Regions from separate parts of the Marisediminitalea sp. genome, predicted to be linked through region 3. Evidence: predicted binding sites of a transcription regulator. Region 3 holds the regulator's gene; each other region holds the start of a gene.
The links. The regulator FliA, encoded in region 3, starts transcription of late flagellar genes. The targets are predictions, from matches to a motif close to CTAAAGNTNNNNNNNNNNNNGCCGATA.

Region 1: the regulator FliA is predicted to act here: its motif matches at 2,021-2,047, upstream of AC4MRN_RS07510 (flagellin N-terminal helical domain-containing protein).
Region 2: the regulator FliA is predicted to act here: its motif matches at 1,525-1,551, upstream of AC4MRN_RS03200 (DUF5610 domain-containing protein).

What each region holds. Positions count from the first base shown of each region.
Region 1 covers NZ_CFIDRX010000040.1:17,752-21,628, forward strand. The annotation lists gene AC4MRN_RS07505 (flagellin N-terminal helical domain-containing protein) at 1-727, opposite strand, end outside; gene AC4MRN_RS07510 (flagellin N-terminal helical domain-containing protein) at 1,077-1,901, opposite strand; gene AC4MRN_RS07515 (hypothetical protein) at 2,156-3,088, shown strand; gene flgL (flagellar hook-associated protein FlgL) at 3,075-3,877, opposite strand, start outside.
Region 2 covers NZ_CFIDRX010000012.1:41,957-45,833, reverse strand. The annotation lists gene AC4MRN_RS03205 (RNA recognition motif domain-containing protein) at 1-188, shown strand, start outside; gene AC4MRN_RS03200 (DUF5610 domain-containing protein) at 244-1,494, opposite strand; gene trmA (tRNA (uridine(54)-C5)-methyltransferase TrmA) at 1,672-2,766, shown strand; gene fabR (HTH-type transcriptional repressor FabR) at 2,781-3,389, opposite strand; gene AC4MRN_RS03185 (acyl-CoA desaturase) at 3,496-3,877, shown strand, end outside.
Region 3 covers NZ_CFIDRX010000047.1:1,993-5,869, forward strand. The annotation lists gene flhF (flagellar biosynthesis GTPase FlhF) at 1-300, shown strand, start outside; gene AC4MRN_RS08220 (MinD/ParA family protein) at 297-1,157, shown strand; gene AC4MRN_RS08225 (RNA polymerase sigma factor FliA) at 1,160-1,888, shown strand; gene cheY (chemotaxis response regulator CheY) at 1,948-2,331, shown strand; gene AC4MRN_RS08235 (protein phosphatase CheZ) at 2,367-3,119, shown strand; gene AC4MRN_RS08240 (chemotaxis protein CheA) at 3,132-3,877, shown strand, end outside.

The DNA of each region.
Region 1 (3,877 bases), on a different contig from region 3:
TTTCGGTGGCAAAATCTGTATCCCGAATCCGTGACCGTGCAGCCGACGCATTCTCGGAAATATTACTTAAGTTTCTGATAGTTGACTGAAAACGGTTTTGTACCGCACCCAGGTCTGCCCGCTTGGCATCGATGGCGGAAATGGCCGAGTCGATGATAGGAAGCGTTGCTGAAGCTTGCGCCGCAGTCAGAACACTGGCGTCAGAACCGTTTGTCAGACCAGAGAAGCCGTAGCCCCCTGTCCGGGACAGGTTAAAGCTAATAAATTGACCGGCCTGCGCACCCACCAGGAATGCGGTAGAAAAAGTGCCTGTCAAAATATCGCCACCAGCAAACTGTGAAGTTGCCGCAATACGACTAATTTCCAGTTTCAGTGCTGATACTTCTTTTTGAAGTGCTAAGCGGTCTGCAGACGTGTTAATACCGTTTTGTGCCTGGATAGCCAGAACACGGATACGTTGCAGTGCAGTGGTGATTTCTTGCATAGCGCCTTCAGCGACCTGAGCAAGAGAAATACCGTCATTGGCATTACGAACAGCCTGATCAAGACCCATGATTTGAGACGTGATCCGATCTGATATTTGCAATCCAGCCGCGTCATCTTTGGCGCTGTTAATCCGGAAACCGGAAGACAAACGCTCAAAAGCGGTACTCAAATGCAAATTTGAGGTAAATAGTTGCCGCTGAGCATTCAGCGACGACACATTCGTGCTAACATATAAGCTCATTTTTTAATCTCCTAACGATTTTGTATTACCCAGGTTTTTATTGTTTTTGTTAACCTGGTTTGGTCGATCATGTTGTTATTATTGGGGCGATCAACCTGGCACTTTTGCGTATTTATTATTTTTGTTCGCAGTGCCTTTGTAATAGTTATCGTGCAGGCAGGAGAAATCCTTTAGCCTTTTTTTACTAAATTTTTTTAAGCTTATTTTTCAGTTAGTTAGAATCAATAAAGCGCCGGACTTTCGTCCGGCTTTTGCTCTTTTTGAAGAGAGTGAGCTTACTCTCTGCTGTCAGGTGGATACCTGGTTCACTACCTCCTGGCCCCATTCCCTGACTTAGGAATCATCTCGATTAACCTAATAACTGCAACGCACTTTGCGGACGCTGATTCGCCTGCGACAGTACCGTGGTACTTGCCTGCTGAATAATCTGGTTACGCGTCAGAGCAGCGGTTTCTGCAGCGAAGTCGGTATCTTTGATACGCGAACGTGCGCCAGAAACGTTTTCAGAAATGTTACTCAGGTTACGAATAGTAGACTGGAAGCGGTTTTGCAATGCACCTAACTGAGCGCGCTGAGCACCAATTGCAGAGATTGCAGCGTCTACCGCAGTCAGCGCTGATGTTGCAGCAGCGAACGACGATACCGACACTGTACCTACGCCCAGACCCGATGCGCCGAAGCCACCAGAACGAGACAGGTTTACAGAGATGGTTTGGCCGCCATTGGCGCCTACCAGGAAGTTTGCAGAGTAACCGCCGGTCAGAATATCTAGTCCACCGAACTGGGTATCGGTTGAAATACGCGACAACTCAGCAACCAGCGCTGTAACTTCCTGCTGAAGCGCTACGCGGTCTGCAGACGAGTTAATGCCGTTTTGTGACTGTACCGCAAGCTGACGGATACGCTGCAATGCGTTTGTCGTCTCAGACAAAGCACCTTCAGCAGTTTGCGTTAATGAAATGGCGTCGTTGGCATTTCGTACGGCTTGGTTCAGACCTTGGATCTGAGAAGTCATACGATCGGTAATTTGAAGACCTGCCGCATCGTCAGACGCACGGTTAATGCGGAATCCTGATGACAGACGCTCGAAAGACGTGCTCAAAGCATTAGAAACATCGAACAACTGGCGTTGCGCGTTTATTGCAGACACGTTGGTATTGACGTACAAAGACATAAGTCTCTCCTACACTCTCAATCCAGCTAGAGCTGGCTGCCGGGATCTCCGGCGTTACATTGTATTAGTAGTCATCAAAACCTGAGGGGTAATTGATGAACTGGCTCTCTCAAGTCCTTTATCGACATTGTTGAAATTCCCTTTAATAAAATTTTTAAAAAAACTTTTGTGGCTATCGGGTGGCGTTATACTGAGGAGGAGATGAAACAGGTGGACTTGTTCGCGGTAATACGGTTTATATGCCAGGTGTAAATGTGAAAATTCAATTAGATAACGTCAAGCGGATCTGTCACGGATTCACCCACAATGCGTTTGGCGACACAGTAATATTTAACGATCATATTTTTATTTGCTATCGCGCTGGCTGCGACCATATGTCGGAAGATGGACGTGTCATTGTCTTGCAATGCTCACTGACGGGCAAACGGATATCTCAATCAACGTTGCATTTACCCAATACTGATCTGCGGGACCCGCATTTTTGCCTCGATGGTAAGACGCTGCGATTACTTGCACACACCCGCTATATTCCGTCGAACCCGAAAGCCGAAACAGTTAGCTGGTTTTCCAATGGCAATAATGTCTGGTCTGGCGTTCATTTTCCTGGCCCAAGAGGTTGGTGGCTTTGGCGCGCACAAGTACACAAAGGTCGCAGTTGGGGAATCGGCTATTTACGGCAAGCCAACCAGTTAAATCTGTACAGTGGACAGTTGCGAGGCCGCATGGAAATTGTCTCTGAAGCCATCCTTTCTCAACAAAAACACGGTCTGGGTTATCCAAACGAGAGTGATTTACGCTTTACCTCCGATAGCACCCTGGTGACTGTCGTCCGCCGTGATGCCGACAGTTTTACCGCCCAACTCGGCATTAGTAAGCCGCCCTACCGTCGTTGGCAGTGGAAAGATCTGGGTGTGTATATTGGCGGGCCGGCCATGCTGCTGATTGATGATGAGTCAGCACTGGTGGCAGGGCGATACTGGGACGGAAAAACACTGCACACCCGATTATGGCTGTTAGACACGGTTACAGGCAAACTTACTACGCTCAGCGTGTTGCCAAGCGGAGGTGACAACGGTTACCCCGGCCTTGCAATTCATGACAACACATTACTCATGAGTTACTACTCGTCGCATGTCGACAACCAAAGCCGCATGTACCTGGCCACATTCAAAATCAGAGGTAGTTAAACAGACTCAAGTTGGAAATTTTAGGGAAAGTCGACAGCGCAGCAGTTAGTGCAGCTTCCTGCTTAGCAAACTCGGCAGACGCTTCGGCATAATCAACGTCCTGAATGGCAGAACGTGCGTCTTTGGTTGCCACTTCTAAATCCAGATTGGTTTCATACACGGATTCTGCGACGTTCAGTCTTGCACCTATCGATGATACTTCGAAGCCGATCTTCTCAAGTGCATTATCGATACCGACCAAGGCATCGCTCAGCCCTTCGCGGAAGTCTTCATCGCTGACGTTTTCGTTATCCAGAATCCCTTCCAGTTCATGCAGCGTTTGCGCAATATTTTTCTTTTCCGGCGCATCTAACTGGAAGTTAAGCGTTGACCCGGTTGTGCCGGTTAAGGTGAAATCAATACCCGCAAAGGTAAACGGCTCACCACTGCTGTAGCCTTGTGTCGCCACAACATTACCGGTACCGGTGTTGGTGATCTGCACCTGCGTAGGTGAAATAACACTAACCTGATAGTTGTTGTTAGCCGCGTTTATCGGGTCATAGTTATTGCGATAGAATTTATCGAAATCGCCCTGTCCCGCCACCAGCGCATAATCCACAGTCATACCGGACGTACCGGTAATGGAAAAATTGCGGCGCGCCGCAACATCTTCGAAAACAGATTGCCCGGAAGCGCTGCTGCGAATGGTTACACTACTCGACAGTTGGACTTCGTTAGTACCGCTGTCACCCTGAAACGTATAGGCATTGCCCGCTGACCCAGGGTTAAACACAAACGGCTGAGTTTCAG
Region 2 (3,877 bases), on a different contig from region 3:
TTGAAAATCATATTCGGGTTCAATCTGTCCGTTTAATGAAGGATAAGAAAACCGGAAAACGAAAAGGCTATGGATTTATTGAGGTGGTCGATGGCGATGTAGACGCTATCATCGGTCAGTTTAATGATTCTGTTTTCCAGGACAGAACATTGAAGGTCAGGCCGGCGAAAGACAAAGTTCCCGGTTAATCCTTTCCAAACTTTTCTTCCATAAATACTAAGCCCCCAATTGGGGGCTTATTTTTTAGTTAGTTTGGGTGTTGTCAGTTGGCTTACTATTAAACTGATGGAAGCGATTTATCGCTGACACCACATCCGGAACATGGACATCTGTCATTTGATTGATCACCCCGTTGATCATTTTTGAGTAATCGGTACCTACTTCGAGTGTCTTGTCTAACAGGTCCTGCATAGACTTCAATTGTTCTACGTAAGCTTTTAATGGCTCTAACTGTTTACGCAGAGCTTCTTTGTTATCTACTTCACTCTCGTTTTGTTGGTAGGCCGAAATTTTCTCACTGACTTGCTTGCGGTCCAACTGTAAAGAAAATCCTGCCAACTCTTTTTCGTCAAACCCTAGCTCAAGGGCTTTATTGAAAGCAGATTCCAAATCGCCATCGAAGAACGAACGACTTACATCGGTAATTTGTTTTAACAAATCACTGATCGCTGTCAACTCACCTTCGTCTAAGTCGCCTTTAACCGCAAAGCTCACCCCGCTGTATTCGGTATACTGCAAAGACTGGTTATAACTGAACGACGCTGAATCTGAAGTTGACGACGTGCCGCTTCCTGTATTTATTGGCGCATTATAAGTGTAGGAAGCATTGTAGCTAACTTGTCTGGCCTGACCGAAATACAAAGAGACTTCATCGCCGTCTTTGGTTCTTATAACCAGGCCCGCCTGCTCAGCATTCATGTTCTGCGCGAATAGCTGTTGGGCCATAATACCTGAAGCCGCTTCACTTTTGCCCAGGACTTCATCTTCCAGTTCATTTATGCCATTTCCGATAGCCTCACGGCTTTTTTCTATGCCTTGCGAAATCTCGCTGTTCATGAGCCCGGCAAGATCTTTTTGCGCCATCGCGATACCTTTAGCGACACCGCTGCGAGCTTGTCCAATCAGGTCGGTTAACGTTTCGTCATCGGCACCACTTTTCGCGGCTCCACGCACTACACCGCCAACGAATTTCAGTACGTTGTTGGCTACGGTTTCAAAATCAAATAGTGATTTAGATGCCTCTGGCGCCGCATTAGTATACTGACTATTGTCAAAACGACGCTCGTTCACCACCACATTCTGTTCCATGGCGGTCACCACCACTTTATTCGACACGGCAGTTTGTGAAACGCTTAGCTGAACAGACTGTGTGGATTGCTGAAACTCACGCGCCTGGCGCAAGCCTTCTTGCTGAAGCTGTTTGTTTAAGCTTGTTCTGGGACTCTCAACTTTCCCAGGATCACTCTTTCCAGCTGGAATTGAATCAACTGTCATAATAAAAACCCTCTCTCACCTCATAGATCTTATCGGCGAGTTTGTGAGTTTATTTAGCGTCCTTTCACTATTTTCGCTTATTTTTTAAACTACCGTAAAATAGCAGAAGCGTGAAAGTGGAAGTTTTGACAAAACTCACTACAATGCCGCCTTTAATTGTAGGGGGAATTTAAGACTATGCAGGCAAATATGCAGAAAGACTATCAGGCACAGCTCGACAATAAAGCAAATACGTTGTCCGCTATGCTAGCTCCTTACTACCGCGACGATCTTGATGTATTCGCTTCGCCACCCCAGCATTATCGTATGCGTGCAGAATTCCGCGTATGGCATGAAGGCGATGACCTCTACCACATCATGTTTGATCAGACGACTAAGCAAAAGTACCGGGTAGATGCATTCCCACCAGCATCAGAAACAATCAACGCACTAATGACGCGCGTACTGGAACTCATTACTCCGTCTGAAGTGTTGCGTAAAAAGTTGTTTCAGATTGATTACCTGAGCGGCCTATCAGGCCAGTGTGTGATCAGTTTACTTTACCATCGCCAGCTCGATGACACTTGGGAGCAAGCCGCCAACGACATGCGCGAGACACTGAATCAGACATTTAATGTCAGTGTGATAGGCCGTGCCCGAAAGCAAAAAAGAATAATCGGTAATGACTTTATTATTGAGTCACTGCCAGTAAACGGTAAAACCTATCAATTCAAACATATCGAAAACAGCTTTACGCAACCCAACGCTGAAGTTAACTGTAAGATGCTGGAATGGGCCATTTCACAGTCGAAGCCGTTATCTGGCGATCTACTGGAGCTTTACTGTGGTGCGGGTAACTTCTCCATTCCATTGGCAAGTGAATTTGACTCTGTTGTAGGCACAGAAATCGCCAAGCCGTCGGTTGAAGCGGCGCAATACAATATTGCGGTTAACAATATCGATAACGTGCAAATTGCACGCTTGTCCAGCGAAGAATTCGTTCAAGCGATGGAAGGCAAACGCGAGTTTGAGCGTCTGAAAGGCATAGACTTAACCAGCAAGAATTTTACTACCGTATTGGTCGACCCACCCCGGGCCGGATTAGACCCTGATACGTTGGCCATGATCAGCCAGTTCGAGCACATTATCTATATCTCATGTAACCCAAACACGCTGGTCGATAATTTGTCGGCATTATCGAAAACCCATGAAGTTACGCGGGCCGCTTTATTTGATCAGTTCCCGTTTACCGATCACATGGAATCCGGCGTCTTTTTGCGACGCAAGAAGTGATTCACACGGCCCGGTTAGTCGGGCCACTTTTGCCAAAAAGCCAAACTGCCTAACTGAATAAAGCGCAATTGCTTCTTCACTCTTTCACTGATAGCGGCTTTCAATATCGCGTCAGCTTCCAATGCATCTGCACCGGCGCTGAAGACTAATCGCACCATGGCCTCAGCCTGGAGCACGGCAATATCGTGTGGGATTTTGAGTTGCTCGATAATGTAATCACTCAACTCATCGGTGAAATGCTGGATCTCTCTCGAAACCGCCAGACGATAGGCCGCTGACGTACCTGTGTGTTCGCGCAGGAGCAATCGAAACACATTGCTGCTGGCTGTAATGAACTCCATAAACGTATCAACCGACGTATCAATAACGCCGCCACCCGACGCAATACGTCGGCGAGCCTGACGCATTAACTGACGCAATGCTAACCCGGCCTCATCAACTAACGTCAGACCCAATTCGTCCATATCCTTAAAATGGCGATAAAACGACGTAGGGGCAATACCCGCTTCCCGAGCGACTTCGCGCAAACTTATAGCCGATAATGTGCGGTTTTCGTTAAGCAGTTGAAATGCCGCATCAATTATACTTTGGCGCGTTTTTAATTTCTGTTCCTGGCGACTCAACAGCAGTCCTCTCTTTATTCTTAGGGTTAATATTACCCCTATTTTCCTTGCGAAACACGCGATTTGAGGCTAAATTAGCGTACAGTTGTAAGCTGAGTTGTATCATATGAAAAAGCCACGTTTAATCATCACCAATATTCTGGTGTTTGTTATCACCGGACTCATCGCATTTGTTGGTGTGCCTTATTGGGCAATGACACAGGGATTTGACACCACCGAAATCGTAACCACCCTAGTGTTGTTTTACGCAACGGGCATGTCTATAACAGCGGGATACCACCGTTTGTGGTCACACAAGACCTATGATGCTCACCCTGTCGTAAAAGTTGTGCTGGCAATTGGTGGCGCAATGGCGCTGCAAAACAGTATTCTCCACTGGTCATCTGATCACCGGGTTCATCACCGTCACGTCGACGAAGACGACAAAGATCCCTATTCTGCAGGTAAAGGGTTATGGTTTTCACACATTGGCTGGATGCTGCGTGAAT
Region 3 (3,877 bases):
GTGCAGGGTAATACGCAACAGGCTACACTAAAACATATCATTGGCGCTTACAGCAGTATTGATATGCAAGGTTGTATCATCACTAAGTTAGATGAGTGCTATAGTTTAGGGGAGGTGATCAGCAGCGTCATCGAAGCGCAGCTTCCGGTGAGTTATGTGGCTGATGGACAGCAGGTGCCAGAGGATATTCATGTGGCAAATGCAAAATCTATAATCTCTTTAGCAGCAAAGCTTTATAAAAAGTATGGATTGAATCATACTAATGGGAATACAGCAGTAAATTCAGCACAGGCAGTATGATTGAAGACCAAGCGAGTAGCTTAAGAAAGATGAATCAATCTCGATTAATCAAAGTTATCGCCGTAACCGGCGGTAAAGGTGGCGTAGGGAAAACCAACATTACCCTGAATACCGCTATTGCAATGGCAAAGCAGGGCAAACGGGTAATGGTATTGGATGCCGACCTTGGCCTGGCTAACGTCGACGTGATGTTAGGGTTAAGGGTAGAGAAAAACCTGTCCCACGTATTGTCTGGCGAATGTACTCTAGACGAAGTGCTGGTAACCGGGCCTCATGGTATTAAAATTGCGCCAGCAACGTCAGGCACGCAGTCAATGACTGAGTTGTCTCCCACGCAGCACGCGGGATTAATTCGCGCGTTTAGTGAATTGCGCTCCCAGGTTGACGTGCTCATAGTGGACACAGCGGCGGGTATCTCAGACATGGTACTGAGCTTTGCCCGGGCGTCACAGGATATCCTGGTGGTTGTGTGCGACGAGCCTACCTCGTTAACAGATGCCTACGCGTTGATCAAAATTCTCAACCGGGACTACGGCGTATTCCGCTTTAAAATTGTGGCTAATATGGTGCGCGATGTGCGGGAAGGGCAAGAATTATTCAGTAAATTGTCAAAAGTAACCGGGCGTTTTCTGGATGTTGCATTAGAATTAGTGGCGACCGTGCCGTTCGACGAGAATATCCGGCGTGCGGTTCGCAAGCAAAGTGCCATTGTTGATGCGTTCCCGGCATCACCGGCAGCAGTAGCAATAAGCCAGTTAGCGACCAAAGCTGCGGGATGGCCAATCCCGGCACAGCCAGGTGGCCATTTAGAGTTTTTCGTAGAACAACTGGTTGCAGGTAAGGTGGCAGGTAACTGAGTGTGAATAGCAGAGCAGCAGCGTATCAACAACAAATAGATAAAGCGCAGCTGGTTGAGCGACACGCTTCATTAGTTAAACGTATCGCCCATCATTTAATGGCGCGCTTGCCATCCAGTGTTATTGTTGATGATTTAATTCAGGCAGGCATGATTGGCCTGCTGGAAGCCGCCAAGAATTTTGACGGCAGCAAAGGCGCCAGTTTTGAAACCTTTGCAGGGATTCGTATTCGTGGAGCCATGCTCGACGAAATTAGAAAAGGCGACTGGACGCCGCGTTCAGTACACAAAAACGGCCGGGCGATTTCTGAGGCGATAGCGCAGGTAGAAAGAGAAACGGGTCGCGACGCCCGGGATGTGGACATTGCAGAAAAACTCAATGTCAGCCTGGCGGAATACCACCAGATGTTGTCTGAAGTAAATGCAGGTAAACTGGTCGGTATCGAAGATTTAGGTGTGTCGGAAGATGTTATTACCACGGAAGATTCGCGTGGTTCCGATGCGCCATTAGATGATTTAATGCAAGGCGCATTTCAAAAAGCGCTGGCGCATGCTATTACTACATTACCGGAACGTGAAGCTATAGTGTTGTCTCTGTACTACGATGAAGAACTTAACCTGCGCGAGATAGGTGAAGTTCTCGAAGTCAGTGAGTCCAGAGTGAGCCAGATTCACAGTCAGGCGATGTTAAAATTAAAAGCTCGTATGAAGTCCTGGCGGACTGGTGAGTAACATCTATACGGATTCGTATAACTATACTAACAATATGACTATCCTCACTGGAGGCAATTTTGGATAAGAATATGAAAATTCTTGTTGTAGATGATTTTTCTACAATGAGACGAATTATCAAAAACTTACTCAAAGACCTGGGCTTTTCCAATATTCAGGAAGCCGACGATGGCAGCACGGCGCTGCCTATGTTACAGCAAGGCGATTTTGACTTCGTAGTCACTGATTGGAACATGCCCGGGATGCAGGGAATCGATTTGTTGCGCGCTATTCGCGCCGACGACAAGTTGAAGCATTTACCTGTTTTGATGGTTACCGCAGAAGCGAAGAAAGAACAGATTGTTGCCGCCGCACAGGCCGGTGTTAACGGTTACGTCGTTAAGCCATTCACTGCTGCAACACTAAAAGAAAAACTAGAAAAGATCTTTGAACGCTTGGGTTAATCCAGTTAAGTGTTTAACCGCCTGAGGATAACTGGATGACAGAAAACAGAAAAGTTCCGATGACTCTGGAAGAAGCAAAGCAGTTGGTCGTATTTCTGGAGAACGGAGATGACGAATCAGCCAATGCATTGCTTGATGCCGTGGCAATGAAAGAGTCTGTCGAGTTATTTGCCGAAGTAGGCAAGCTTACCCGCCAATTACACAGTGCGCTGAATAATTTCCAATTAGACGAGCGTATTGCTGGCCTCGCTAACGAAGACATCCCTGACGCACAAAGCCGATTGACTTACGTTATTGAAGAAACTGAAAAAGCGGCTAATACTACAATGGACGCTGTTGAAAACAGTATGCCAATTGTGGAAACCATGAAAGAGCAAATCGACAGTGTTTTGCCTGAGTGGAAAAAGCTGATGAATCGTGAAATCGAGCTCGGAGAATTCAAATCATTGTGCCTGGACCTGGATACTTTTCTGGAAAATTCGTCCAAAAATGCAGATCGCCTCATGTCGTTACTCACTGAGGTGCTTATGGCACAGGGTTACCAGGACCTGACTGGTCAGGTTATTCGCCGGGTTATCGAGTTGGTCAAAGAAGTTGAAGATAGTCTGGTTCACATGCTGACAGTGTTTGGTGGTTCAGAAGTGACGAAAAACGTCAAAGCTTCCACTAAACAAGCCGATAACGATGAAATCAAAGCTGAAGGACCGATTATTGATGCAGAGACCCGTGATGACGTGGTATCTGGTCAGGATGATGTTGACGACCTTTTGTCCAGCTTAGGGTTCTAGGGGAGCGGGTGCATGTCTTTTGATGTCGATGAAGATATTTTGCAGGATTTTCTGGTTGAAGCCGGAGAGATCCTCGAACAATTACAAGAGCAACTGGTAGATCTGGAAAACAACCCAGAAGACAAAGATCTGCTCAATGCCATATTCCGTGGTTATCACACGGTGAAAGGTGGCGCTGGTTTCTTGTCACTAACCGAGTTAGTTGAAATTTGTCACGGCGCTGAAAATGTCTTTGACGTCATGCGAAACGGACAGCGCTCGCTGACACCAGAATTAATGGACGTGATTCTACAGGCAACGGATGTTGTCGTAGAGATGTTCGAAAAAGTAAAACTGCGTGAGCCGCTAGAGCCGGCAGACGCCAACCTGGTAGATATCCTCCACAAGCTGAGCCATCCCGAAACGGCTGACGAAAATATTTTTGACGGTGCCGCCTCTGAAGCGCCTGCTGTTGAGGAAACCTTCGAGCTGGAAGAAGAGCCCGAGGAAACCGAGAGTGCAACAAGCGACACGTCTGGTGTTATCGACGATATCACCGAAGACGAATTTGAAGCACTGTTAGACGAACTTCACGGTACGGGTGGCGCGCCGGGTAAGAACGAAACCAAAGAAAAGCCAGCCGCAAAACCTGCGCCTGCAGCTAGTGCTGCACCTGCTGGTGACGATGATATAACCGACGACGAATTCGAAGCGCTGCTGGACGAACTTCACGGCAAAGGTAAGTTTAGCGGTGAAGCTGAAGCGCCTAGCGCGCCAGC